One region of the Xanthobacter wiegelii genome, then DNA from elsewhere that is predicted to be linked to it. Evidence: predicted binding sites of a transcription regulator. Region 1 holds the regulator's gene; each other region holds the start of a gene.
What was found. Region 1 encodes LexA, which represses DNA repair genes until DNA is damaged. Its sites were predicted from a motif close to TGTTCNNNNTGTGTTCNG; they were not measured.
Positions count from the first base shown of each region.

Region 2: the regulator LexA is predicted to act here: its motif matches at 4,630-4,647, upstream of recA (recombinase RecA).
Region 3: the regulator LexA is predicted to act here: its motif matches at 5,554-5,571, upstream of ssb (single-stranded DNA-binding protein).
Region 4: the regulator LexA is predicted to act here: its motif matches at 1,571-1,588, upstream of radA (DNA repair protein RadA).

Region 1 covers NZ_CM195529.1:2,467,059-2,474,202, forward strand. The annotation lists gene gltX (glutamate--tRNA ligase) at 1-471, opposite strand, end outside; gene V5F63_RS11275 (ComEC/Rec2 family competence protein) at 643-2,880, shown strand; gene lexA (transcriptional repressor LexA) at 2,998-3,708, opposite strand; gene V5F63_RS11285 (molybdopterin molybdotransferase MoeA) at 3,866-5,080, opposite strand; gene moaC (cyclic pyranopterin monophosphate synthase MoaC) at 5,127-5,615, opposite strand; gene V5F63_RS11295 (DUF2147 domain-containing protein) at 5,735-6,169, opposite strand; gene trpC (indole-3-glycerol phosphate synthase TrpC) at 6,274-7,065, opposite strand; gene trpD (anthranilate phosphoribosyltransferase) at 7,062-7,144, opposite strand, start outside.
Region 2 covers NZ_CM195529.1:3,013,954-3,021,097, forward strand. The annotation lists gene V5F63_RS13945 (cation:proton antiporter domain-containing protein) at 1-408, opposite strand, end outside; gene alaS (alanine--tRNA ligase) at 528-3,179, opposite strand; gene recA (recombinase RecA) at 3,481-4,566, opposite strand; gene V5F63_RS13960 (glycosyltransferase family 4 protein) at 4,862-5,947, shown strand; gene V5F63_RS13965 (amylo-alpha-1,6-glucosidase) at 5,934-7,144, shown strand, end outside.
Region 3 covers NZ_CM195529.1:2,667,888-2,675,031, reverse strand. The annotation lists gene trmFO (methylenetetrahydrofolate--tRNA-(uracil(54)-C(5))-methyltransferase (FADH(2)-oxidizing) TrmFO) at 1-728, opposite strand, end outside; gene V5F63_RS12325 (DUF1127 domain-containing protein) at 932-1,093, opposite strand; gene V5F63_RS12320 (FkbM family methyltransferase) at 1,399-2,115, shown strand; partial or broken gene uvrA (excinuclease ABC subunit UvrA) at 2,395-5,292, opposite strand; gene ssb (single-stranded DNA-binding protein) at 5,737-6,285, shown strand; gene gyrA (DNA gyrase subunit A) at 6,636-7,144, shown strand, end outside.
Region 4 covers NZ_CM195529.1:4,654,288-4,661,431, forward strand. The annotation lists gene alr (alanine racemase) at 1-248, shown strand, start outside; gene V5F63_RS21740 (aromatic ring-hydroxylating oxygenase subunit alpha) at 233-1,420, opposite strand; gene radA (DNA repair protein RadA) at 1,649-3,142, shown strand; gene V5F63_RS21750 (CvpA family protein) at 3,251-3,826, shown strand; gene purF (amidophosphoribosyltransferase) at 3,973-5,508, shown strand; gene V5F63_RS21760 (SDR family NAD(P)-dependent oxidoreductase) at 5,563-6,306, shown strand; gene V5F63_RS21765 (lysine--tRNA ligase) at 6,805-7,144, opposite strand, start outside.

The DNA of each region.
Region 1 (7,144 bases):
CATGTCGTCGATCACCGTCTCGCCCTCCTGCGGCGCGCGCAGGCGGATGACGGGGGCGCGGTCCGCCGGCGCCTCGGAGGGGTCGCGGTCGCGCCAGCGGCCGTCATAGCGCGGCGGGCGGCCCTCCTTGCGGGCCAGTTCGCGCATCTCGTCCAGCTCCTGGGGCGTGGCGTAGCAGCGATAGGCATTGCCCTTCGCCAGCATCTCCGCCACCGCGGCCTGATGCCGCTCGGCGCGGGCGAACTGGTAGATGGGATCGCCGTCCCACTCGATGCCCAGCCAGGAAAGGCCTTCGAGGATGGCGTCGATGGCTTCCTTGGTGGAGCGCTGGCGGTCCGTATCCTCGATGCGCAGCAGCATCTTGCCGCCGGTGTGGCGGGCATAGAGCCAGTTGAACAGCGCCGTGCGCGCCCCGCCGATATGCAGGAAGCCGGTGGGCGAGGGGGCGAAGCGGGTGACGATCTGCGACATCGGGCGGGGCTCGGCGGGCTTGGGTCCGCTTGGACGGGAAACGCGCGTGCGGCAGCCCTGCGGAACGCAAACCGAACCACATGGCGCGCGGGAGGCGCCCGTGTAGCATAGAGGCGGGGCACAAGGAACACGGGGGCAGGCGCGGCCCGGCCGTGCCCCGGGCGGGCGGGGATGGACGAGCGGGCTTCGGGGCACGCGCGGACGGGATCACGGGCGGGCGCGCGGACGCTCCCGCTCCCCTCCGCGCGCGGGCTTCTCCGCCTCGCCGACGCGCTGACCGCCCGCATCGTCCACGACGCGGCGGCCGAGGCCGCATCCGGCCGGCTGATCCTGTGGCTGCCGGCCGCCTTTGCCGCCGGGATTCTCTTGTATTTCGGCGCCTCCACTGAACCCTCGCTGGCCGCCAGCCTCGTTCTGGTCACCTTGCTGGCGGGTGCGGCGGTGGCGGCGCGGGCGCGGCCGGTGATGTTCGCCCTAACGTCCGTGCTTATCGCCACTGTCGCCGGCTTTGCGGCGGGCGGGGCGCGGACGGCGCTCATCGCCCACGAAACGATCGTTCCGCCTAAGACGCCGGTGCGGCTTTCCGGCTTTATCGAGCGGGTGGAACGGCGCACCACCGGCGACCGCATCCTGCTGCGGCTCGATGGCGATGCCGTGCGCGGGCTCGCCACGGCGCCGGCGCTGGTGCGGCTCTCGCTGCGCAAGGGCTGGGCGCCGCCGGTCGGAAGCCATGTGACGCAGCTCGCCCAACTGCTGCCGCCCTCCGGCCCCCCCATGCCGGGTGCCCATGATTTCGGTCGCGCGCCCTGGTTTCAGGGCATCGGCGCCATCGGCTACGGGCTCGGCCGGCCGAAGGCGGCGCCGGCGCGCGACCCGCCCTTGTCCGTGCGCCTCGCCATGGCGCTCGACGGGGTGCGCCAGAGCCTGTCGGCCCGCATCCGCGCCTCGCTTTCCGGCGTGCCGGCGGAGGTGGCGGTAGCGCTGGTGGCGGGCGACCGCTCCGGCATTCCCCATGCGGTGGAGGAGAGCATGCGGGTGTCCGGCCTCTCGCACATCCTCTCGATCTCCGGCCTGCACATGGCGCTGGTGGCCGGCACCCTGTTTGCGCTGGCGCGGGGCGTGCTGGCGCTGGTGCCGGGGCTGGCCCTGGCGTGGCCCATCAAGTCCATGGCGGCGCTGATCGCGCTTTCCGGCAGCGCCTTCTATCTCGTGCTGTCGGGCAATGACGTGCCGGCCCAGCGCTCCTTCGTCATGACCGGACTGGTGCTGGCCGGCGTGATGGTGGGGCGACCGTCCCTCTCGCTGCGGTCGGTGGGTGTCGCGGCGGTGCTGGTGCTGGCGCTGACGCCGGAGGCGGCGCTGGATCCGGGTACGCAGATGTCGTTCGCCGCCACCCTCGCCCTCGTCGCCGCCTATGAGCGGCTCCAGCCGCTGCGGGCGATCCCCCGGCCGGACGGGATCGCCGGGGCGGTGGTCTCCTGGGTCGCGGTGCTGGTGGCGGGAACGGCGCTCACCTCGCTGGTGGCGGGCCTTGCGACGGCACCCTACGGCATTTTCCATTTCCAGCGGGTTGCCCCCTACGGGCTTCTCGCCAACCTCGCGGCCATGCCGGCGGTCTCCTTCCTGGTGATGCCGGCGGGACTTGCGGGCGTGCTGCTGATGCCGTTCGGCTGGGATCATCTCGCCTGGCCCGTGATGGGGCGTGGCATCGAGATCATGACGGCGGTGTCCGACTGGGTGGGTACCCTGCCGGGCGCCGACATCCGCGCCGCCTTCATCGGCGCCGGAACATTGCTGTGGCTGTCCCTCGCGCTGCTGGCCCTCTGCCTGCTGCGGGGTGTGCTCACCCTCGCGGCGCTGGTTCCCCTCGGCATCGCGGGATTTGTCGCGGGTGCGCCGATGAGGCCGGACCTCCTCGTCGCGCCCGATGCGCAGACGGTGGCGGTGCGGATGCCGGACGGCCGCCTCTCGGTGCTCGGCGCCTCCGGCCAGAAGCTGGTGGTGGAGCAGTGGCTGACGCGGGAGGGGGACCGCCGCACGGCCGGAACCAGGGACCTTGCCGCCGGCTTCACCTGCGATCCCCTGGGCTGCACCGCGCCGCTGCCCGGCGGCGGCACCATCGCCGTGTCCCGACGTGTCGAAAGCCTGGAGGCGGATTGCCTGAATTCCCGCATGGTCGTCACCCGAGACGTCCCGCCGCGCGCCTGCCAGGCGGACGTGCTGACGCTGGAAAAGCTGGTGCGGACGGGAACGCTCGCCTTCTCCCTCCGCGATGGCACGCTCGTCGCCGAGCCAAGCCGGAAGGCCGCCGTATCCCGCCCCTGGATGGCGCCCTTGCCGCCGGAGCCCGCATCCGAACCCGGCGCCGCCGATGCCGGCGATCCGCAGGCGGATGCAATGGCTCCGTGACATGTCGGCCAAGCGTCGGGGTGAGGGGCAACGCCTTCAGGAAAGCGCAGGCGCCCGTTGAGCGTGGACCGCCGCGCCCCTCACCCCGTTCCGAATCTCCCGCAGGAGAAATAAGGATCAGTAGCGGCGCATGAGGCCGATGAGGCGGCCCTGGATGCGCACGCGGTCGGGACCGAAGATGCGCGTCTCATAGGCCGGATTGGCGGCCTCGAGCGCGATGGAGGCGCCCTTCTTGCGCAGGCGCTTGAGGGTGGCTTCCTCGTCGTCCACCAGCGCGACGATGATGTCGCCGGTGTCGGCGGAATCGCATTTGCGGATGAGGACCGTGTCGCCGTCGAGGATGCCGGCCTCGATCATGCTGTCGCCGCGCACCTCAAGGGCGAAATGCTCGCCGCTGCCGAGCATTTCCGGCGGGATGTTCAGGGTGTGGCTGCGGCTCTGGATGGCGGAAATGGGCGTGCCGGCGGCGATGCGGCCCATGACCGGCACCGAGACCACCTGGCCCGCCTCATCATCCTCGGGCACCGGGCGCACCTTGCCGAGGCTGCCCTCGATGACGGACGGGGAGAAGCCACGCCCCGCCGAGCGGGCGGAGGCAAGGCCCGGCGCGACGCTGTCGGGCAGGCGGACGACTTCCAGCGCGCGGGCGCGGTTGGGCAGGCGGCGGATGAAGCCGCGCTCTTCCAGAGCGGTGATCAGACGATGGATGCCGGACTTGGAGCGCAGGTCCAGCGCCTCCTTCATCTCGTCGAAGGAGGGGGGAACACCGGTTTCCTTCAGCCGCTCATGGATGAAGCGCAGAAGGTCGTATTGCTTCCGAGTGAGCATTCCCTGGCCCCGTTCCTTGCACGCACCGTCTGGAGCCAGCGCCTCTGGCCGGTCCCGATTTCAGGCGCACCCAGCCCGGTGCGCCGCGAAACAAATCATGAACAGTCTTTATCTGTTCCTTTTGTGTTCCGCAAGTGGTGAAGGCTCCGTTAAGCGCTCAATCGTCGAGGAGAATAATCTCGCACGCATCGCCGACGCGGCCTTCGGGCGCGAAAGGCGGGCGCACCAGAAGGCAGTCGGCGGCAGCGAGAATGCTCAGCATGGCGCTGTCCTGGGAGGGAGAGGGCGTGGCGTGGATCGTGCCGTCCGGCCGGCGCTCGAGGGTGGCGCGCATGAAATCCCGCCGCACGTCATTGGCCGGCAGGTTGGCTGCGAGGCGCGCCGGCACGGTCTCGGGGCCGGGGCGGGAATCGCCCTGGAGCGCGCGGACGAGGGGGACGAGGTAGATCATCCCGCAGACGTGGGAGGAGACCGGATTGCCGGGCAGCCCCAGCACCCGCACATCGCCCCGATGGCCGAACATCAGCGGCTTGCCGGGGCGCAGCGCGATCTTGTGGACGGAGAGGTCCACCCCCTCGGCCTTCAGCGCCGGCGCCATGAGGTCATGATCGCCCACCGAGGCACCGCCCGAGGACACCACGAGATCGAATTCACCGGAGAGCGCCCGCGCCACCACGGCCCGGATGGCGGCGAGATCGTCCTTGAAGAGCCCGAGGTCGGTCACCTCCGCCCCGGCGCGGCGGGCCAGCTCGGCGAGGCCGAAGGCGTTGGAGACAACGATCTCGCTGTCCTTGCCGGTGCCCTGGCCCGGCAGCACGAGTTCGTCGCCGGTCTGCAGCAGCGCGACGCGCGGGCGGCGGGCGACCGGCAGCGTCGCATGGTCCATGGCGGCGGCGAGCATGATGTCGCGGCCGGTCAGGCGGCGGCCGGCAAAGAGGCCCGGCGTGCTTTCAGAAAAATCGCAGCCGCGCTTGCGCACGTTGCGCAGGGCCGCAGTCGGCGCCGTGGTGGTGATGGTGTCGCCCTCGCGGGTGACGTTCTCCTGGATCACCACCGTGTCGGCGCCCTCCGGCACCACCGCGCCGGTGAAGATGCGCACGGCCTGCCCGGTGCTCACCGTGCCCGCGAAGGGCCGGCCGGCGGCGGATTCGCCGATGACCGTCAGGTGGGCGGGTGTCTCGACGATATCGGCACCGCGCACGGCGTAGCCGTCCATGGCCGACATGTCGGCCGGCGGCTGGGTGCGGCGGGCCACGAGATCGCGCGCCAGCACGCGACCGGCGGCGGCCTGCACCGGCACCTCCTCGACGCCGAGCGCGACGACGCCCTGGGTGATGAGCGCGGTGGCCTCCTCGACGGTCATGAGCGCCATGGCGCGGCTCCCTCACTCTGGACGTGCTGTGATTAGCGGAAAAGGCTCAGGCCGCTCCGGCGTCGGCGCGGAAATGGCCGCTGCGGCCGCCGGATTTTTCCAAGAGGCGGATGCCTTCGATCCGCATGCCGCGGTCGGCGGCCTTGGCCATGTCGTAGATGGTGAGGCAGGCGACGGAGACGGCGGTCAGAGCCTCCATCTCCACGCCGGTCTGGCCCGTGACCTTGGCGCGGGCGGTGACGTGAAGGCCGGGCAAAGCGGGGTCGGGCACCACCTCCACCTCCACCTTGGTCAGCATCAGCGGATGGCAGAGGGGAATCAGCTCGTGGGTGCGCTTGGCGGCCATGATGCCGGCGATGCGCGCCACGCCCAGCACGTCGCCCTTCTTGGCGTTGCCGGAGAGGATGAGGTCCAGCGTCTCCGGTGCCATCGCCACCCGGCCCTCGGCCAGCGCCTCGCGGGTGGTCGCGTCCTTGTCGGAGACGTCCACCATGCGGGCGGCGCCCTGGTCGTCGAGATGGGTCAGGCTGGCCATGGCCGTCGCGGTCTTCCCGGATTCGATGTCGGACGGGAAGATGGCGTCCGCGGCGGCGCCTGTCCACCGCCGCAGCCGCAGGGCCGCGGAAAGGCTGTGTTGCCGGCGCGGGTCGGCGCTCAGCGCAGGCGGGTCCACACCTGCGTCTTGCAGAGCGGAACCACCACGCAGCCGCGCAGCTTCAGCGTGTTGTCGCCGTCCATGGTGATGGTCCCGGAATAGGTCTTGCCGTCCTCGGCATTGTAGATGCTGCCGCCGGTCCATTCCTGTGGCTCGCCGGAGAAACCGGTGAGGATGGTGAGGCCCTTCAGCGCCCGGCCGCGCAGGCTGGCGTTGGAATTGTTCACGTCTTTCAGCGCCGGATCGGCCTTCAGCCCTTCCGAGGAGACGAGGCGGCCGCAGAGGCTGGCGCCGCATTTGGAGATTTCCACCTGCCCGCTGCGGGTGGGGGTCTGCCACAGGCCCGTCGGGTCGGCCGCGAAGGCGGGGGTGGCGAAGGTCGGGATGGCGAGAAGGCTGGCGGCGGCGAGCGCCGTGAAAAGCGTGGTCCTCATGAAGCTGTTCCTCCCGTGAGGCACCGGCGACGCAGGGGCCGGTGCTGCGGCCTCTTCTCGGGCCACCTCACGTATTAAGGCGTAACTTCACGTATACGGCAAGCCTAGCCTGCGAGCAGCTGGCACGTCGCGGAAGCGACATCCTCCTGACGCATCAGGCTCTCGCCGACGAGGATGGTGCCGATGCCCACCTGCGCCAGCCGCGCAACGTCGGCCGGCGTGAAGATGCCGCTCTCGCCGATGACGATGCGATCCTTCGGCACGCGGGGCGCGAGGCGCTCGGAGGTTTCGAGCGTGGTCTCGAAGGTGCGCAAATTGCGGTTGTTGATGCCGATGAGCCGGCAGGGCAGCGCCAGCGCGCGGTCCAGCTCGGCGTCGTCATGGACTTCCACGATGGCGTCCATGCCATACGCTGCCGCCGCATCCGCGAGGTCGCGGGCGAGGGCGTCGTCCACCCCGGCCATGATGATGAGGATGCAGTCCGCCCCCCAGGCGCGGGCTTCCGCCACCTGATAGGTGTCGTACATGAAATCCTTGCGCAGCACCGGCAGGCTCACCGCCGTCCGGGCGGCCTTCAGATAGTCCGGCGCGCCCTGGAAGGAGGGCGTGTCGGTGAGCACCGAGAGGCAGGTGGCGCCGCCGCGCTGGTAGGCGCGGGCAAGCGACGGCGGATCGAAGTCCGCGCGGATCAGGCCCTTGGAGGGGCTGGCCTTCTTGATCTCGGCGATCAGCGCGGTGCGACCTTCCGAGAGGCTCTGCTCGATGGCCCCGGCGAAGGGCCGCACCCGGGGCGCGCAGCGGGCGGCGGCCTCGATCTCGTTGAGCGGGCGGGCCTTCTTGGCGGCGGCGATTTCCTCGCGCTTGTAGGCCTCGATCTTGGTGAGGATGTCGCTCATTGCGCGGCCTCCGGGGCGAGAGAGGCGGAGAGGGTGACGAGCCGTTCCAGCCGTGCGCGGGCGGAGCCGGTGTCGAGGC
Region 2 (7,144 bases), 550 kb from region 1:
AAGGGCGAGGACGGAACCCAGCACCAGCGCCACGCTGGGCGGATATCCCACGAGGATCGCGCCGAACGCGAGCGGCACGCCGCACAGCACGACCTGCAGGCAGCCGACGCCGAACACCTCGCGCCGCAGCGCCCACAGGCGCGCGGTGGAAAACTCAAGACCCAGCAGGAACAGGAGGAATACGATTCCGAGCTCGCCGAAGGGCGCCGCCCGCTCCGGGCTGGAGATCGTGATAAAGCGTATCAGCGGCAACGTATCGGCGAGGCGGCCGAGCCCATGTGGCCCCACCAGCGCGCCCACCGCGATGAACCCCACCACGGCCCCGATGCGGGCGCGATGGAATAGCGGCACCAGCACGCCCGCGGCGAGGAGATAGACGAACGCATCCTTGAGGAAGCTGTCGTTCACCGCGTCGCCACTCCGCTGCCTTCCACGGCGCCCCACCCCTGTGTGGCAACAAGGACCGACGCAACGCAAGGGGCTGGATCAAATCCACCCCGCGCGCGAGAATGAGACCGCGCCGCCGATCAGTTCGCCAGCGCCGCCTCGATGGCGGAGAGGGCCGCTTCGGCCTTGTCGCCATCCGGTCCGCCGGCCTGGGCCATGTCAGGACGACCGCCGCCGCCCTTGCCGCCCAGCGCCTCGGCGCCGCGACGCACCAGAGCGACCGCATCGACGCGGGCGGTGAGGTCGGCGGTGACGCCCACCACGATGCCCGCCTTGCCATCGGACGTGACGCCGACGATGGCCACCACGCCCGAGCCGATCTGCTTCTTGCCCTCGTCCACGAGGCCCTTGAGATCCTTGATCTCGATGCCTTCCACCTGGCGGGCCAAAAGCTTGATGTCGCCGACCGTACGCACGGCGTCCGCGGAGCCCTGGCTGCCGCCCATGGCGAGCTTCTTGCGCGTCTCGGCCAGCTCGCGCTCCAGCTTGCGCCGCTCCTCGACGAGGGCCGCGACGCGCGCCTCCACCTCCGCCACCGGGGCCTTGAGCGCCGAGGCGGTGGCGATGAGCGCGGCATTCGCACCGTTGAGATGCTTGCGGGCCGCGCGGGCGGTGAGCGCCTCGATGCGGCGGACGCCAGACGCCACCGCGCCTTCGGAAACCACGGAGATGAGGCCGATGTCGCCGGTGCGCTTCACATGGGTGCCGCCGCACAGCTCCACCGAATAGGGCGCGCCGTTGCCGTCATCCGTGCCCATGGAGACGACGCGCACCTCCTCGCCGTACTTCTCGCCGAACAGGGCGCGGGCGCCCGACTTGATGGCGTCGTCCACCGCGAGGATGCGGGTTTCCACCGGCTCGTTGCGCAGCACGAAGCGGTTGGCGATCTCCTCTACCTCGGCCACCTCTGCCTCGCTGAGAGGCTTGGGGTGGGAGAAGTCGAAGCGCAGGCGATCGGGCGCGACCAGCGAGCCCTTCTGCGCCACATGCTCGCCGAGCACCCGGCGCAGGGCCTCGTGGAGGAGGTGGGTGGCGGAATGGTTGGCGCGCACCGCGGCGCGGCGGCCGTGCTCCACCTCCAGCACCAGAGCGGTGCCGGGCTTGAGCGTGCCGCTCTCCACCTTGACATCGTGCAGGAAGAGGTCGCCCAGCTTCTTCTGGGTGGCCCGCACCTCGACGACGATGCCGCCCTCACCGGTCATGCGGCCGGTGTCGCCCACCTGGCCGCCGGATTCGGCATAGAACGGGGTCTGGTTCAGCACCACGAGCCCGGTCTCGCCGGCGTTCAGAGCCCCAATTTCGGCGCCGTCGCGCACAAGGGCGGTGACCACGCCCTCCGCCTTCTCGGTGTCGTAGCCGAGGAAATCGGTGGCGCCGACCTTGTCCCGCACGGCGAACCAGAGCGTGTCGGTGGCGGCCTCGCCGGAGCCGGCCCAGTTGGCGCGGGCTTCCGCCTTCTGGCGGGCCATGGCGGCATCGAACGCATCCGTATCGACGCTGATGCCGCGGGCGCGCAGGGCGTCCTGGGTCAGGTCGAGGGGGAAGCCGTAGGTGTCGTAGAGCTTGAACGCCACGTCGCCGGGGAAGCTGGCGCCCGAGACGAGGCCCTGGCTCTCCTCCTCCAGGATGGACAGGCCGCGCTCCAGCGTGCGGCGGAAGCGCGTTTCCTCCAGCAGCAGCGTCTCTTCCGCCAGCGGCTCGGCGCGCACGATCTCGGGATAGGCCCGGCCCATCTCGCGCACCAGGATGGGCACGAGGCGGTGCATCAGCGGGTCCTTGGCGCCGAGCAGCTGCGCGTGGCGCATGGCGCGGCGCATGATGCGGCGCAGGACATAGCCGCGCCCCTCGTTGGAGGGCAGCACGCCGTCGGCGGTGAGGAAGACGGACGCACGCAAATGATCGGCGATCACCCGGTGACTGGCCTTCTGCGGCCCCTCGGGATCGACGCCGGTAAATTCCGCGACCTCGGCGATGAGGGCGCGCATGAGGTCGGTCTCGTAATTGTCGTGGGTGCCCTGCAGGACGGCTGAGATTCGCTCAAGGCCCATGCCGGTGTCGATGGACGGCCGCGGCAGCCCGACGCGCTCGCCACCCGGCAGCTGCTCATACTGCATGAACACGAGATTCCAGATCTCGATGAAGCGGTCGCCGTCCTGGTCCGCCGAGCCGGGCGGGCCGCCGAAGATGTGCGGGCCGTGGTCGAAGAAGATCTCCGAGCAGGGGCCGCAGGGGCCGGTGTCGCCCATGGACCAGAAATTGTCGGAGGAAGAGATGCGGATGATGCGGTCGTCGGAGAGGCCGGCGATCTTCTTCCACAGGCCGTAGGCTTCCTCGTCCTCGCTGTAGACGGTGACGAGCAGGCGGTCCTTCGGCAGCTCGAAGGTGCGGGTCACGAGGTTCCAGGCAAGCTCGATCGCGCGGTCCTTGAAATAGTCGCCGAACGAGAAATTGCCGAGCATCTCGAAGAAGGTGTGGTGCCGCGCCGTGTAGCCCACATTGTCGAGATCGTTGTGCTTGCCGCCGGCCCTGACGCACTTCTGCGATGTCACCGCCCGCGAATAGGGCCGCTTCTCGACGCCGGTGAAGACGTTCTTGAACTGCACCATGCCGGCATTGGTGAACATCAGCGTGGGGTCGTTGTGCGGCACGAGGGGCGACGAGGCGACGGCCTCGTGGCCCTCCTTGACGAAGTAGTCGATGAAGCTCGACCGGATCTCGTTGACGCCGCTCATGGTGCCGGCACTGTCCTTAGGAGGCCGGGCCTTGCGGCGGCCGGCTCTGGTGATCGCTGCGCGCGCCAGCGCCTCGGGCCGGATCGGGGCCGATCCCTCGGGCGTCGCGCGGTTCCCCGGACCTTGCGGCGGGCGGAACCGGGTTCGTTTAACGATGGGTCCGCCGCTTGTCCAGAAACGCCAGGCCACAAGGCCAAGCCGGGCAGACGAAAGGGCACCCGGAACGCGAACGGGCGGAGCCTGTCCGGCCCCGCCCGCGCTGAACCTGTGGACACGGCAGCCGCCACGCCCGAAGTCAGGGTCAGGCGTCGGCGGCCGACCCCTCGGCATCCTCCTCGGGATCGCCGGCGAGGATCTTCTCGGCGATAAGGCCGGCATTCTGGCGGATGGCCGCCTCGATGCGCGCCGCCACCTCCTGGTTCTGCTTCAGGAAGGTCTTGGCGTTCTCGCGGCCCTGGCCGAGACGCTGGCTGTCGTGGGAGAACCACGCGCCGGACTTCTCCACCACGCCGGCCTTGACGCCGAGATCGAGCAGTTCGCCGGTCTTGGAGACGCCCTCGCCATACATGATGTCGAACTCGACCTGCTTGAAGGGCGGCGCCAGCTTGTTCTTCACCACCTTCACGCGGGTCTGGTTGCCCACCACTTCGTCGCGCTCCTTGATGGCGCCGATGCGGCGGATGTCGAGGCGGATCGAGGCGTAGAACTTCAGCGCGTTGCCGCCGGTGGTGGTCTCCGGCGAGCCATACATCACGCCGATCTTCATCCGGATCTGGTTGATGAAGATAACCATGGTGTTGGACTTGGAGATGGAGGCCGTGAGCTTGCGCAGCGCCTGGCTCATGAGGCGGGCCTGCAGGCCGGGCTGGTTGTCGCCCATCTCGCCGTCAAGCTCGGCGCGTGGGGTGAGGGCCGCCACGGAATCGACGACCAGCACGTCGACTGCGCCGGAGCGCACCAGCGTGTCGGCGATCTCCAGCGCCTGCTCGCCCGCGTCGGGCTGGGAGATGAGCAGATCGTCGAGGTTCACGCCCAGCTTGCGGGCATAGATCGGGTCGAGCGCGTGCTCGGCATCGATGAAAGCGCAGGTGCCGCCGCGCTTCTGAGATTCGGCAATGGTGTGAAGTGCGAGCGTGGTCTTGCCCGAGGATTCGGGGCCGTAAATCTCGACGACGCGCCCCTTGGGCAGGCCGCCGATGCCCAGCGCGATGTCGAGCCCCAGAGAACCGGTGGGAATGCTCTCAATCTCAAGGGCTTTTCCACCCTTGCCGAGCCGCATGATGGAGCCCTTGCCGAAATGCCGCTCGATCTGCGAGAGGGCGGCATCCAGCGCCTTGGTCTTGTCCATGGAAGAACCTTCGACGAGTCGGAGTGTCGCCTGAGTCATCGCCGCGCTCCGGTGCTGGTGCAAGGGAAATAAGAACGTAGCAGTTGTACCTGTTTTGTTCTCAGTTCGCAATATGTTCTCTTTCGTCCACAGCGTGTGGATAACATTTCGTATATCCGCAGCACCGCGGCATCGCCCCACCGCCAAGCTGACGCGTCCAGTGCAGGTCGGCCGGCGCAACTCTTTCGCACCTGCAGTGAAACCACGACCCGACCCGCCGCGTTCAGGCGAAAGAACCCGGTTCACGTCCGCATCCTCGGTCCACATCGCGCCGGCGACGCCGGAGGAGAGACACATGCGCATCGCCCAGATCGCGCCGCTCATCGAGAGCGTGCCGCCGCGTCGTTACGGAGGAACCGAACGCATCGTCTCCTATCTTACCGAGGAGCTGGTGGCGCAGGGTCATGAGGTAACGCTGTTCGCCAGCGGCGATTCGCTCACGTCCGCACAGCTGGAGCCCATGTGCGAGATGGGCCTGCGCCTGTCGCCGGGTCCGGTCGACCCCATCGTGTTCCACATGCTCATGCTGGAGCGGGTGCGCCGGCGGGCGGACGAATTCGACGTAATCCATGTGCACGTCGACGTTTTGCACTATCCCGTGCTGAAGGAGCACGCGCCGCGCACGCTCACGACCTTGCACGGCCGCCTCGACAGCGTCGCCGCGCACCGGCTCTATGCGCTGTATGACGAGTTTCCGCTGGTCTCGATCTCCAACCACCAGCGCAAGCCCATGCCGCCGGTGAACTGGGCGTCGACCATCTATCATGGCCTGCCGGAGAGCCTGCTGCCCTTCAATGCGGCGGGCGGCGAATATCTGGCCTTCCTCGGCCGCATCTCGCCGGAGAAGCGGCCGGACCGCGCCATCGAGATCGCTGCCCGCTCCGGCCTGCCGCTCAAGATCGCCGCCAAGGTGGATCGGGTGGACGAGGATTACTGGGAGCAGAAGATCCGCCCCATGGTGGAGGCGACCCCCGGCGTCGAGTACATCGGCGAGATCGACGAGCGGCAGAAGGCGCAGTTCCTCGGCAATGCCAGGGCTCTGCTCTTCCCGATCGATTGGCCCGAACCGTTCGGACTGGTGATGATCGAGGCCATGTCCTGCGGCACGCCCACCATCGCCTATGGGTGCGGCTCTGTACCGGAGGTGCTGGAGAACGGGCTTACCGGCTTCATCGTCGCCGATCAGGACGAGGCGGTGGCGCGCGTCGGCGAGCTTGACCGGCTCGATCGCGCCGCCATTCGCCGCACGTTCGTGAAACGCTTCTCGACGGCGCGAATGGCGCGGGATTATGTGGCCCTCTATGAGCGCCTTGCCGCACCCGTGCCCCCCCGCATGACGTTGCGCGAACTGATCGACGGGCGCGTCAATGCCCCCACCTGATGCCGCGGCCCGCGCCGCTGCCGCAGACCCGCAGGAGCCGGGCTATGCCATCGCGGCCAGCGCCTCGCAGATCGAGGCGATGCCGCGCACGCTCAAGCACGACGAGACCTTCGCCGTGTTCGATGCCCATGGCGACGCCGTCCCCGGCCTTGCCAGCAACCATGGCCTGTTCCACCGCGACACCCGGCACCTGTCGCAATTCTTCCTCACCATCGATGGCGTGCGCCCGCTGCTGCTCGGCTCCACGGTGCGCGATGACAACGCGACGCTGAGCTGCGACCTCACCAATCCGGACCTTCCCGCCCGCAGCGACCAGTCCGAACTGGCGCACGACCTCATCCATCTGCGCCGGTCGCGCTTCCTGTTCCGGGGGGCGTGCCATGAGTGCCTGTCCATTCGCAATTTCGACGGCGAGACCCGGACCTTCGAGATCGGCCTGTTCTTCGATGCCGATTTCGTGGACCTCTTCGAGGTGCGTGGCTCCCATCGGGCGAAGCGCGGCCGCATCGCGGCGCCGGTCGTTGGCGAAAGCCATGTCGGTCTCTCCTATCGCGGCCTTGATGCGCGCACCCGGACCACGCGCCTCGCCTTCGCCCCGACGCCGACCTCGCTCAAGGCCGACCGCGCACTTTACCGGCTCACGCTGAAGCCCGGCGAAGGCTTCTTGATCTTCGTGGAAATCCGCTGTGACGGTATTGAGCCGGGGCGTGATGCGCGGCAGGCGTTCCGGCTCGGCCTCAAGGACATCCGGGCCGACATGCGGGCGCGAACGGCGCGCTCGGCGGGCGTGTCCTCCTCCAACGATCATTTCAACGAGGGATTGCGGCGGGCGGTGAGCGACCTCAACGTGCTCATCACCGATCTGCCGGAGGGCCCCTACCCTTACGCGGGCGTTCCGTGGTTCTCGACCGTGTTCGGGCGCGACGCCCTGATCACGGCGTTCGAGACCCTGTGGGTGACGCCCACACTGGCACGGGGCGTGCTGCTGCATCTCGCCGCCAATCAGGCCACCACCTTTGATCCGGAGGCGGATGCCGAGCCCGGCAAGATCCTTCACGAGGTGCGCTTTGGCGAGATGGCGGAACTCGGGGAGGTGCCGTTCCGTCGCTATTACGGCAGTATCGATTCTACCCCGCTGTTCGTGATGCTGGCCGGCGCTTATCTCGAGCGCACCGGCGACATCGAGACGCTGCGCCA
Region 3 (7,144 bases), 200 kb from region 1:
GGGGTCTTGGCCTCGAAGTCGCGCACCGGGGCCTTGTCGCCCGAGATCAGCGCATCGACGAAGGCGTTGTACTGCGCCTCGTCCAGCGGGCAGTTGATATAGTCGGCTCCCGTGCCGCCCGGCCCCGCCTTGTCGTAGCGCGACTGGAACCACGCCTTGCCCATGTCGATGCTTTCGAAATGCACGATGGGCGCGATGGCGTCGAAGAAGGCGAGAGCACTTTCGCCGGTGAGGCCCAGAATGGCCTCGGCCAGGGCCGGGGAGGTGAGGGGGCCGGTGGCGAGGATCACATTGTCCCACTCGGCGGGCGGCAGGCCGGTGATCTCCTCGCGACGGATCTCGATGAGGGGATGGCTCTCCAGCGCGGCGGTGACGGCGCGGGAGAAGCCCTCCCGGTCCACCGCGAGCGCGCCGCCGGCGGGCACCTGATTGGCATCCGCCGCCTTGAGGATCAGCGAGCCGGCGCGGCGCATCTCGGCATGGAGCACGCCCACCGCATTGCCCTGCGGATCGTCGGAGCGGAAGGAATTGGAGCAGACCAGCTCGGCGAGGCCATCGGTAAGGTGGGCTTCGGTGCCGCGTACCGGCCGCATCTCGTGAAGAACCACGGGAACGCCCCGCGCGGCCAGCTGCCAGCTCGCCTCCGAGCCTGCGAGACCGCCGCCGACCACATGGACGGGTGCGACATTATCGCCATTCGGACGGTCAGGCCAAAAAGTGTCAGGCATCGCGGCTCCAGTGTGCCGCCGGCGATCAGGGGCACCCGGCGGGACAAGCGGTGTGCCACACGCGCCGCTCGCTCTTCAACCCTCTGCGCGTTTCACGGGCTATTGGCCGCGCACGCAACCCCACAAACGAAAATGGTCCCCTGAGGGACCATTCTCCGGTACCTGCCCGAAGGCAGGCTCAGCCAAGACGGTACCGCCTGAAATCAGGCGGCGACCGAAGCGTGGCGCGCCACGGCGCGGATCTCGCTGCGCGACACGTTGATGTCGGCGAGCGAACGATCGTCAAGGCTGGAGAGCTCGGCAACGGTACGGTTGTAAACCTGCCACCGGCGGAACTGGCGAGCCAGGAAACCCCAGAGCAACATCTTACTTCTCCTGATGTGGCCGCCGACCCGGCGACTCCACTCAATGCCGCAAACATATGCGCACATGCTGCAGCGCCATAGGACCGCTGACGCATTGCTGCAATGCAACGCGCGCATGGTAGGAGAACCTCTCGTTAAACTATGGGAATGCTGCAATGCTGCATTGCAATCAGCGCAGCCGCTCGCGTTTTTGTAGAGGTATTTTTTTGCCGCTCGATAATATTAAATCCTGATCGGGCGAAACTCGACAGTACGCGTTGCTCAGGTTGCGCGCGTCGTATGCGTAAACCATGCGGGGGCATGTGATGAATTCGGCACACGCGGTCGAATTGGCCGGGAACGCGATCTACACGGCCCAGGAAGAACGGGGACTTACCTCGCGCTTTCTTGGCTCGGCGGGCACCTTCGTGGAGGTGGGGGCGTACGATCCCGTCTTCCAGAGCCAGACCCTGCATCTCGAATTGACCGGCTGGAGGGGGCTCCTGGTGGAGCCGGTGCCCGAATTTGCCGAGAATCTGCGCCGCGCGCGCCAGGCGCAGGTTGTGCAGTGCGCATGCGTGGCGCCGGAGGCGTCCGCTGCCGGCCGCGTGGCGCTGCTGGAGCGGCGCGGACACAGCACCATCATCTTCAATCCGCGCAAGGTGCGGCCCGAGGAAATGGTGATCGAGGTGCCGGCCGCGACCCTCGACAGCATAATCGACGGGGCCGGTCTCTCCCGCATCGACTTCCTCTCCGTGGATGTCGAAGGCGCGGAGCCCGACGTGCTGAAGGGTGTCACCCTGAGCCGTTTCCAGCCGAAGCTCGTCGTCGTCGATGACCGGGAGCGCTTCGGCGAGACCTGCGCCGTTCTACGCGCGGGCAATTACCATCTGGTGCGCCGCACCGGCCACAATGCCTGGTTCGTGCCGCACGAGACCGCGCGGCACCTGCACTGGCGGGCGCGGGCGCAGCTCATGTGGACCTACGGCGTCGGCCGCCTGCTGCGTCGCGGCCTGCGGCCGGGCGTCGCCCAGTCGGCCTGAGCCCGGCGGGAGCCCCTACTCGGCTGCCTGACGGCGCCTCCGACCGCGCGCGGGGCGTGATGTCTCCCCCGGACTGTCGGCCTCCCGGGAAATCTCGGCGGACGGAGCAGGGGGCGCCGAAGCCTCCTGCGCAACGGAAGGCCCGACGACCGCCGCCTCTTCGGCGGCATCCCGCTCCGCCTCTTCAGCCACGGCGGCGCGCCTGAGCGTCTTGCCGCGGCCGGCAGCTCCCGACTTCCCGGCATCCTTGCCGGGCGCCGCCTTCTGCCCATCCGCGAACGGACGGCGGGCGAGCACTTCGGCGAGGAAGTGGCCGGTGTGGGAGCGCTTGTCCGCCGCCACCGTCTCCGGGGTGCCGGCCACCACGATCTCCCCGCCGCCGTCGCCGCCCTCCGGGCCGAGGTCGAGAATCCAGTCGGCGGTCTTGATGACCTCGAGATTGTGCTCGATCACCACCACCGAATTACCCTGCTCCACCAGCTCGTGCAGCACCTCCAGCAGCTTCTTGACGTCGTGGAAATGCAGTCCGGTGGTCGGCTCGTCGAGGATGTAGAGGGTGCGCCCGGTGGCCCGACGCGACAACTCCTTGGAGAGCTTCACCCGCTGCGCCTCGCCGCCCGAGAGCGTGGTCGCCTGCTGGCCGACCTTCACATAATCGAGGCCGACGCGGTGCAGCGTCTCCAGCTTCTCGCGGACGGACGGAACGGCCTTGAAGAACTGCGCGCCCTCTTCCACCGTCATGTCGAGCACGTCGGCGATGGACTTGTTCTTGAAGGTGACTTCCAGCGTCTCGCGATTGTAGCGCTTGCCCTTGCAGACGTCGCAGGTGACGTACACGTCCGGCAGGAAGTGCATCTCGATCTTGATGACGCCGTCGCCCTGGCAGGCCTCGCAGCGCCCGCCCTTCACGTTGAAGGAGAAGCGCCCGGCGCCATAGCCCCGAGCCTTGGCTTCCGGCAGGCCGGCGAACCACTCGCGGATGGGCGTGAACGCGCCGGTATAGGTCGCCGGATTGGACCGGGGCGTGCGGCCGATGGGCGACTGGTCGATGTCGATCACCTTGTCGAGGTGTTCCAGCCCCTCCAGCTTGTCGAATGGGGCAGGGGCCTCTGAGGCGCCGTTCAGCCGGCGCGCGACCGCCTTGTAGAGCGTGTCGATGAGCAGCGTGGACTTGCCGCCGCCGGACACGCCGGTGATGCAGGTGAACAGGCCGAGCGGGATTTCCGCCGTGACGTTCTTCAGATTGTTGCCGCGTGCGCCTGAGAGCTTGAGCATGCGCTTGGGGTTGGGCTTGCGCCGCGCCGGCACGCCCACGCTCAACTCGCCGGTGAGATAGCGGCCGGTGAGGGACGCGGGATTGGCGAGGATTTCCGCTGGCGTGCCCTGCGCCACGATCTCGCCGCCGTGAATGCCTGCGCCCGGTCCCACATCCACCACATGATCGGCGGCGAGGATCGCGTCCTCGTCATGCTCCACCACGATCACCGTGTTGCCGAGGTCGCGCAGGTGCTTCAGCGTGCCCAGCAGCCGCTCGTTGTCGCGCTGGTGGAGGCCGATGGAGGGCTCGTCCAGCACATAGAGCACGCCGGTAAGGCCCGAGCCGATCTGCGAGGCAAGGCGGATGCGCTGGCTCTCGCCGCCCGAAAGCGTGCCGGAGGAGCGCGCCAGCGTGAGGTATTCCAGCCCCACGTCCAGGAGGAAGCGCAGCCGCTCGCGGATCTCCTTCAGGATTCGCCCGGCGATCTCGTTCTGCTTGTCGGTGAGCCGGGCGGGGAGCTCCTCGAACCACCCGGACGCGGCCCTGACGGAAAGCTCCCCGATCTCGCCGATGTGCCGCCCGTCGATCTTCACCGCCAGCGCCTCGGGCTTCAGCCGGTAGCCGTTGCACACCTTGCAGGGGACGGTGGAGAAGTATTTGGAAATCTCCTCCCGCGCCCAGTCGCTGTCGGTCTCCTTCCAGCGCCGGTCGAGGTTGCGCACCACGCCCTCGAAGGTCTTCGAGGTCTCGTAGGCGCGCATGCCGTCGTCATAGTGGAAAGTGATCTTCTCGCTGCCCGAGCCGAACAGCAGCACGTCCCGCGCCTGCTCCGGCAGGTCGGCGAAGGGCACGTTCAGCTTGAAGTGGTAGTGCTTGGCCAAGGCATCCAGCGTCTGCCCGTAATAAGGCGAGGTGGACTTGGCCCAGGGGGCGATGGCGCCCTGCTTCAGCGAACGGGCCTTGTCCGGCACCACGAGGTCCGGATCGATGGTCTGCTCCACGCCGAGGCCGTCGCAGGCGGGGCAGGCGCCGAAGGGATTGTTGAAGGAGAACAGCCGCGGCTCGATCTCCGGAATGGTGAAGCCGGAGACCGGGCAGGCGAACTTCTCGGAGAAGATGATGCGGCGTGGATCGCCGTCCTCGTTCTTCTCGTCGGCAAACTCGGCCACCGCGATGCCATCGGCGAGCCCGAGCGCAGTCTCGAAGCTGTCGGCGAGCCGTTGGGCGAGATCCGCGCGCACCACGATGCGATCCACCACCACGTCGATGTCGTGCTTGAACTTCTTGTCGAGGGCCGGCGCCTCCGCGATCTCGTGGAATGTGCCGTCGATCTTGACCCGCTGGAAGCCCTTCTTCATCCACTCGGCGAGTTCCTTGCGGTACTCGCCCTTGCGCCCGCGCACCACCGGCGCGAGCAGGAAGAGCCGCGTGCCTTCCGCAAGGGTAAGCGTGCGGTCCACCATTTGAGAGACGGTCTGGCTCTCGATGGGCAGGCCCGTGGCCGGCGAATAGGGCACGCCGGTGCGCGCCCATAGCAGGCGCATGTAATCGTAAATCTCGGTGACCGTGCCGACCGTGGAGCGCGGGTTCTTGGAGGTCGTTTTCTGCTCGATCGAGATAGCCGGCGAGAGACCGTCGATCTGGTCCACGTCCGGCTTTTGCATCATCTCGAGGAACTGGCGGGCGTAGGCCGAGAGGCTTTCCACATAGCGCCGCTGGCCTTCCGCATAGATGGTGTCGAAGGCGAGCGAGCTTTTCCCCGAGCCGGACAGGCCGGTGAACACCACCAGACTGTCGCGGGGGATTTCGAGGTCCACGTTCTTGAGATTGTGCTCACGCGCGCCGCGCACCGAAAGGGTGCGGGCATCGCGGCGCGGAGTGGGGGACGCGGGACGCTGGGAGGCTGCGCGATCAGACATGGGCATCCGCTGGCGCCTGCGGCGCAAAAAGGGGTCAGGGCCTGAGGAACGATCGTGCCGCCCAAGCGGCGGCGGGCACGCCAGCGGCCGAAAGGCCCCTCTGCGCACCCGGGAGCGTGCTCATGAACTCATGGAAATGTAGTGGACCTTGTGCGATGCGGAAGAGAACATAATCAGAACCCCTGAAAGCAGCCAGCCAAAAAGAGCGGCGAGTCGCGTCGAATGCCCGCGACGCTCTTGCCAGTGTGGCGGAAGTCGATTAAGAACACAACGTGAACATTAAGACCTGTCCTGTTACGCACGGCGGCTGGCGAAGGTTCACCGGTTCATGGGGATAAAGCCGCGCCGGGGGTCGCATGGCCAGCCGGGAGCGCTAGGGTGCGAGTTTCGCGGAGCGCCGATAGCGGCCGCGGCGAACGATGGAACTACGGCAAGGAGAGCGGGATGGCCGGCAGCGTCAACAAGGTGATCCTGATCGGCAATCTGGGCCGCGACCCGGAGGTGAAGTCGTTCCAGAGCGGAAACAGAGTCTGCAACCTTACCGTTGCGACGTCCGAGAACTGGCGCGACAAGGCCTCTGGCGAGCGGCGTGAGAAGACTGAGTGGCACCGGGTTGTCATCATGTCCGACAATCTCGTCGGCATTGCCGAAAAATATCTCAGGAAGGGCTCCAAGGTTTACCTTGAGGGCCAGCTTGAGACTCGGAAGTATGAAAAAGACGGCCGTGAAGTTTACACCACCGAGGTGGTGCTGAGGCCTTATCGCGGCGAACTGACGCTGCTCGACGGCCGCGAGGGCGGCGGCGGGGCCGGCGCCGACGATTACGGTGGCGGCTCGGACTTCGGCTCCGCGAGCCCCATGGGCGGCGGAGGCGGCGGCTACAGTGGCGGCTCCGGCGGCGGGCGTCGTCAGGCCCCGGCCGGCGGCGGCATGGGTGGCGGATCTGGCGGTGGACGACCCGTCGCCGACCTCGACGACGAAATTCCCTTCTGAGCGGATCTTGGCGGACGGACGGAACCGGTTGACGGGCGGCCTCGCCTCCCGCTCGGCCTTCGTTCCGGCGCCTTGCGCTGGTTCCCGGCCACCGGGGCATTTGCATTATCGTGCGGTGCCGGCAGGAGCTTTCCACCCCGGCGACGCGGACGCTTGGCGGCTGGCTTTTCCGCCTTTTGCGGCCCTGTTTGACGCAAAAGCGCCAGATTGTGCGAATGCCCGCGAGATGCGCCCCATAAGTATCTGATTTTTAAGGTGAAAATTTAAGCCTGCTGGAGGGGTTTTACTGGCGCTGGAAGGGTGAATCGGCTAGAAGGAAGCACCTCACCAATCCATGCGAGTATTGACTTTTGGCCGAATCCGAAACGCCGAAGAGTGGCGGCGAGCCGCCGTCCGACATCCGGCCCGTTTCCATCACGGAGGAGCTGTCCCGCTCCTATCTCGACTATGCCATGAGCGTCATCGTCGCCCGGGCCCTGCCCGACGTGCGCGACGGCCTCAAGCCCGTGCATCGGCGCATCCTGTTCTCCATGCACGAGAATGGGTACGAGTGGAACAAGCAGTACCGCAAGTCGGCCCGCGTGGTCGGCGACGTGATCGGTAAGTACCATCCCCACGGCGACCAGTCGGTCTACGACGCGCTGGTGCGCATGGCCCAGACCTTCGCCATGCGGCTCCCTTTGGTCGACGGTCAGGGCAATTTCGGCTCGGTGGACGGCGACGCCCCGGCGGCCATGCGCTACACCGAGGTGCGCCTGGAGAAGGTGACGAACACCCTTCTCGACGACCTCGACAAGGAAACGGTTGATTTCCAAGAGAATTACGACAATTCCGAGCGGGAGCCGACCGTCCTCCCGGC
Region 4 (7,144 bases), 2.2 Mb from region 1:
ACCTCGCCAAGGGCGTGGAGGCCATCGTTGCCGGCCGGCGCTGCCACCTCGTGGGGCGCGTCTCCATGGACCTCGCCACCCTCGACATCACCGACCTGCCGGAAGGCTCCGTGCAGCGGGGCGACGTGGCGGTATTCCTCGGCGACGGCATCAGCGTGGACGACCTCGCCGCCCGCTCCGGCACCATCGGCTACGAGGTGCTGACCTCCCTCGGCGCCCGCTACGCCCGCCGCTACATCGGCGGCTGAGGCGCGAGGGGCTGGCGCGCGGCGGCGAGTTCCGCCGCATAGGTCTCCTCGAACCAGCCGATGCGCGTCTCGAAGGCGGGGCTCAGGCGCTGGTCCTCGGTGATCTGGCGGGCGACGGTCTGCTGGCCCTCGCATACCGCATTGTCCTCGGCCAGGACCCGGCGGGCATAGAAGGGCACGATGCGGGCGACGACCTTCTGCGCGAACCGGTCGAAGACGCCCAGAAGCCCCGGCCGCGGCGGCGCGATCGGGCCGTCGATGAGCCAGGCCTCCAGCCGCGAGCGGTCATGGGCCAGCGGCGCATAGCGCAGCACCATCACCGAATAATAGGCGCGGCCGAGCAGAGTGATGGTGTGGAACTGGGACGCCCCGAAGGTGGGGAACAGGTTCATGATGAAATAGTCGCGGGCCCGGTAGGTGCCGGCCCGGCAATCCGCGAGCACGCCGGCCACCGGGTCGTCGCCGGGCTCGGTGGTATAGGCGCTGTGCCGGCCGAAGCGGGCATAGGTGACATCCTTCGCCTTCAGATAGCCGTTGGCGCCGAAGGTGGAGGGGTGGACGGCGACGATATGGTAATCGTCCAGCGTCACGTGGGTGAGGAACTTCCAGTTGGCCGGCACCTCGGCGCAGAAGCGCGTGAACGCCTGCCCCGGCGGGCAGAGCGCGGCGAGGATGGGCGCGGCATCGCCCAGAAAATCCGCGAGGCTCTCGCCGCCGGGATGGGGGAAGCGCCCGAACACGAGCCCGGCGAACGCCTCCACCTCGATGGACTTCAGCCGCGCGCCGAGCTGCTTGGGCAGGCAGCCATAGGCCTCGTCGCAGACAGGAATGCCCAGCGCCTGACCCTCGGCGTTGTAGCGCCAGTGATGGAAGGCGCAGACCACCGCGCCCTTGCCGCTGCGTTCGCGGCGGATGGGATGGAAGCGGTGGGCGCAGACATTCTCGAAGCCGCGCAGCCGGTCGCCGAAGCGCTGGATGAAGACCGAGCGCCCGCCGAGATCGGTGCGGAACCACTGGCCATCCTCCGCCACCTCGGCATCGAGGCACAGGAAGGTCCACACCCGCCCCAGCGCCTGCTGCTCCGCGGCGAAGGCCGCCGGATCGGACGCCGCGCGCGCCCATGCGGCCACTTCGGCCGGGCCGGGGGCGGGTGCGTTCGGCGCAGCAGGCATGGGAGCCGGTTGGTCTCGGAACACGGGCAATTCCCTGAATGCGCAAAAAGGGCTGCACGCTGATTAGCAGAGGTGCCCTGATCCTGCCACTTGGGGATGCTCCGCAGAAAGGGCGCAACCGCGCACCTTCCCCGGCGTGCGCGGGGCCGATGGGATATATAGAGAACATCGCCCGAGATTCGGGCTTCTCAAGACCCGGCCGGCCCGCCCGCGCCGAGGGTGATGCTCATGGCCCGGCGCGACACGTCCTTCATCTGCCAGTCCTGCGGCGCGGTCTATGCGCGCTGGCAGGGCAAGTGCGAGGGGTGCGGCGGCTGGAACACCATTTCCGAGGAAGTGGCGGTGGCCGCCAGCGTCCCCGCCGCCCAGCGCTCCGGCCGGAAGGGCCGCGCGGTGGTGCTGGAGAAGCTGGAGGGCACGGCCAAGCCCGCCCCGCGTCTCGTCTCAGGCATCGGCGAACTCGACCGGGTGGCCGGGGGCGGCTTCGTGCCCGGCTCCATCCTGCTCATCGGCGGCGATCCCGGCATCGGCAAGTCCACCCTGCTGGTGCAGGCCTCAGCCGCGCTGGCCCAGCGCGGGCTGCGCGTCGTCTACGTCTCCGGCGAGGAGGCGGTGGACCAGGTGCGCCTGCGCGCCCAGCGGCTCGGACTGGAAAAGGCCGAGGTCGGCCTCGCCGCCGAGACCAATGCGGAGAACATCATCGCCACGCTGTCGGGCGGGCCACCCGTTCACATGGTCGTGATCGATTCCATCCAGACCATGTGGTCGGACAGCGTGGAGAGCGCGCCAGGAACGGTGACGCAGGTGCGCACCTCGGCCCAGCTTCTCGTGCGCTACGCCAAGCAGACCGGCGCCTGCGTCATCCTCGTCGGCCATGTCACCAAGGACGGGCAGATCGCCGGCCCGCGCGTCGTGGAGCACATGGTGGACGCAGTGTTCTCCTTCGAGGGCGACGGCGGCCACCAGTTCCGCATCCTGCGCGCCCAGAAGAACCGCTTCGGCCCCACCGACGAGATCGGCGTGTTCGAGATGACGGGGCGCGGCCTCTCCGAGGTGGCCAACCCCTCCGAGCTGTTCCTCTCCAACCGCGACGCCGGCGCGCCGGGCACCGCCGTGTTCGCCGGCATGGAGGGCACGCGCCCGGTGCTGGTGGAGATCCAGGCGCTGGTCGCCCCCTCCTCCCTCGGCACGCCGCGCCGGGCGGTGGTGGGCTGGGACCCCAACCGCCTCTCCATGGTGCTGGCGGTGCTGGATGCCCGCTGCGGCGTGCGGCTCGGCGGGCACGATGTCTATCTCAACGTGGCGGGCGGGCTGAAGATCGGCGAGCCGGCGGCGGACCTCGCGGTGGCCGCCGCCCTCGTCTCCTCGCTCACCGGCGCGCCTTTGCCGGCGGATGCGGTGCATTTCGGCGAGGCGAGCCTCACGGGGGCGGTGCGCCCCGTCTCGCAGGCGCAGGCGCGGCTGAAGGAGGCGGCGAAGCTCGGCTTCGCCAGCGCCATCATCCCCTCCGGCGGCCTCGACGGGCTCGACCCGCCGGTGTCGGTGCGGCCGGTGTCGTCTCTGGCGGAGCTGGTGGCCGGCATCGCGGCCAGCGCCCCCCGCCGGCCAGCCGGGCGCGAGACGCGCGACTCTGCCATGCGCGAGGCGCGGGGCAGCCATGACCGCAATCCCCCACAAAGGGCCGTGGAACATGCGGAATGGGGCGACGACGAGGAAAGGTGACGCGGGCGGGCGCGCAAGCTATATCACCCCCGCGGCCGGGCCTCCGGGGGAGGGGCATGTCGCGCGCATGCGCGCTTGGCGGTGCGCCTATCACGGATCGATGCGCCGATGCCCATAACCTTGCTCGACATTATCGTTCTCTCTGTGATGCTGATTTCCGGCATCCTGGCGATGGTCCGGGGCTTCCTCCGGGAGGTCTTCTCCATCCTCTCGTGGGTCGTCGCGGCCGGTGTCACGGTGTATTTCTACAAGTCGGCACTGCCTGTGGTGAAGCAGTACATCTCGCAGGATTCGGCTGCTCTTGCCGTGACGGTGGCGTTGCTGTTCCTCGGTACGCTGCTGATTGCCTCCATCATCACCGCGCGCATCTCGGACCTGGTGCTCGACAGCCGAATCGGCGCCCTCGACCGCACGCTCGGCTTCGCCTTCGGCCTCGCCCGCGGCCTGCTGCTGATGGTGATCGCGCTCCTGTTCTTCAACTGGCTGGTGCCGCCGGAGAAGCAGCCCCCGTGGGTCGCCAACGCCAAATCGCTCCCCGCCATCACGAAAGCGGGGGAGTGGCTGAAGGCGCAGTTGCCGGATGACCCTGAAAACACCATCTTGAGCAAGTTGAAGAAGCCGCCCGCCGCTGAGGAGGGCGACACGCCTGCCGCCCCGGCCGCCCCGACGGGGGGACAGCGGTAGGTTCTTTTTGGGGGCAGCAACAGGCCGGCCGGTCGGCCGGGGCAGTCACGCGGGGGCGCTTCGCCTTCCGCGCTATGGGTGCTCCCGGTCCAACCTTCCCGGCGCAAGCTCGCACGGTGCCGCCTGACCGGCCCTGCGGAGGGTGCATGATGGACTTGGGATGTGACGGGCCGATCTCAGCGGCCGGCGAAGACGGCGCTTCGATCGCGGACGGCCATGGCCGCCCCGGCAACCTCGATCTCGACCTGAACGGCGATCGCCTCCGCGAGGAATGCGGTGTCTTCGGCATCTACAATCACCCCGAGGCGGCGGCCATCACCGCCATCGGCCTCCACGCCCTCCAGCATCGCGGACAGGAAGCCGCCGGCATCGTCTCCTATGACGGCCGCCGCTTCCATTCCGAGCGCCGCCTCGGCCTCGTGGGCGACGCCTTCTCCGACGCCGCCGTCATCGCCCGCCTGCCCGGCGACAGCGCGGTGGGCCATGTGCGCTACTCCACCACCGGCGAGACCCTGCTGCGCAACGTGCAGCCGCTCTTCGCCGAGCTGGATGCCGGCGGCTTCGCCGTGGGCCACAATGGCAACCTCACCAACGGCCTCACCCTGCGCCGCCAATTGGTGCGCGAAGGCGCCATCACCCAGTCCACCACCGACACCGAGGTGATCCTCCACCTCGTGGCGCGCTCCCGGAAGCCCCGCTTCGTGGACCGCTTCATCGATGCCATCCGCACCCTGGAAGGCGCCTATTCGCTGGTGGCGCTCACCAACAAGAAGCTCATCGGCGCCCGCGACCCCCTCGGCATCCGTCCGCTGGTGCTGGGCTCGCTGGAGGGCTCGCCCATCCTCGCCTCCGAGACCTGCGCCCTCGACATCATCGGCGCGCGCTACGTGCGCGACATCGAGAACGGCGAGGTCATCGTGATCGACGAGGAGGGCGTGCAGTCCTTCAAGCCGTTCCCGGAGATGGCGCCGCGCCCCTGCATCTTCGAGTACATCTATTTCGCCCGGCCGGATTCCGTGGTCGGCGGGCGCTCCGTCTATCAGGTGCGCAAGAACATGGGCCGCGTGCTGGCCACCGAAAGCCCGGCCAATGCGGACGTGATCGTTCCGGTGCCGGATTCCGGCGTGCCGGCGGCCATCGGCTTCTCCCAGACCTCGGGCATCCCCTACGAGCTGGGCATCATCCGCAACCATTACGTCGGCCGCACCTTCATCCAGCCCACCCAGTCCATCCGCGACCAGGGCGTGCGCATGAAGCATTCCGCCAACCGCTCGGTGGTGGAGGGCAAGAGCATCGTCCTCGTGGACGACAGCCTCGTGCGCGGCACCACCTCGGTGAAGATCGTGCAGATGATGCGTGATGCCGGCGCCAAGGAGGTGCATTTCCGCATCGCCTCCCCGCCCATCACCCACCCGGACTATTACGGCATCGACACGCCGGACCGGGACAAACTGCTCGCCGCCACCCATGATCTGGAAGGCATGCGCCGCTATATCGGCGCGGATTCGCTGGCCTTCCTCTCGGTGGATGGTGTCTACCGCGCCATGGGCTTCGAGGGGCGCGACCCGGTGCGGCCGCAGTTCACCGACCACTGCTTCACCGGCGATTATCCCACCCCCCTCACCGACCGCGCCGGCGCGGTGGGCCAGCAGCAGCTCTCGCTGCTCGCCGAAGCGAGCTGAGCTCCAACGCCTTCCCGGGCCGGGAGGGCGCCCCTCCCGACCACAGGACCCCGCATGACCGACCGGCCGCTTGCCGAAAAGATCGCCCTCGTCACCGGCGCCACGCGCGGCATCGGCGCCGCCACCGCGGTGGCGCTGGCGAAAGCCGGCGCGCATGTGGTGTGCGTGGGCCGCTCGGAAGGCGGGCTGCAGGAGGTGGACGACGCCATCCGCGCCGTCGGCGGCAGCGCCACCCTGGTGCCGTTGAACCTCAAGGATTCCGACGGCATCGACCGGCTCGGCGGAGCGCTCTACGAGCGCTATGGCCGGCTCGACATCTATGTGGCCAATGCCGGCGTGCTCGGCCCGCTCTCCCCCCTCGGCCACGTCTTCCCGAAGGACTGGGACGATACGGTGGCGGTGAACCTCACCGCCAACTGGCGCTGCGTGCGCTCCTTCGATCCGCTGCTGAAGCTCTCCCCGGCGGGGCGGGCGGTGGTCGTTACCTCCGGCGCGGCCAGCAAGGCGCGCGCCTATTGGGGGCCCTACGCCATCACCAAGGCGGGGCTCGAGGTGATGGCCCGTACCTGGGCGGACGAAAGCGTATCGGGCAACCTCAAGGTCAACCTCTTCAACCCCGGCCCCATCCGCACCCTGATGCGCGCCAAGGCCTTCCCCGGCGAAGACCCGTCCACCCTCCCCGCCCCGGAAGACGCGGCCGAGGCCATCCTGCCCTTGTGCCTGCCCGCCTTCATGGAAACCGGCAAGCTCTACGACTTCCCGCAGAAGAAGCTGCTCAGCTTCCAGATGCCGGCGTAGGTGGGCTTGGAGGGCGGCTTTCGTCGTCCCACCCTGCCGTCGTGCTCCGGCTTGACCGAAGCACCCATCGCGCCGAAAGCGCAGGGTGCGGAAGCACTTGCATAACATTCCCGCGCGGCGCCCGGACGGGCCATGGGCCCTCCGGTCAAGCCGGAGGGCGACGGCGGTGTGGGGACAAGCCCCGGCCATGACTGTGGCGCCAATACTTCGACCGTTGCGTTGCCGGGCTACGGCGCCTCCCCTCTCCCCTTGCGGGAGAGGGGCAGGGGGTGAGGGGGCTGCCTCCACCTTCAATGCGTTCGGACGAAGGGCGCGACACCCCTCACCCCGACCCTTTCCCGCAAGGGGAGAGGGGGCAAGACCGCTCAAGCCAACTTGCCCGTCATCCCCCGGTTTATCCGGGGGATCCACCCATCCGCCAGCGCTCTGCCTCAAGACCCAGCCCGACCCAACGGTGGATCGCCCGGATAAACCGGGCGATGACGGCTCTTGGTCTCCTCACGCCGCCGCCAGCTCTCCGGCCAGCGCCTTGCGGATCAGCTCGCGCGTCTCGGCCACGCCGTAGATGGCGACGAAGGAGCCGAAGCGGGGGCCGCGCTCCAGGCCGAGGAGCACCTGATAGAGCGTGTTGAACCACTCCACCGAGACGCCCGGCCGCTCGGGCGTGGCGCCCTTGGCCTTGAGGTCCTGGTAGCGCGGGATGGGGCGGGCGACGTCGTAGAGCACGGTCTGGATGTCGTCGGCGCTCGCGCCGGCCGGAAGCGCGGCCAGCGCCGCGTCGAGCGTCTCCAGCGCGTCGCGCTCCACCTCGTCGGGGACGCGGAAGACCTTGTTGGGC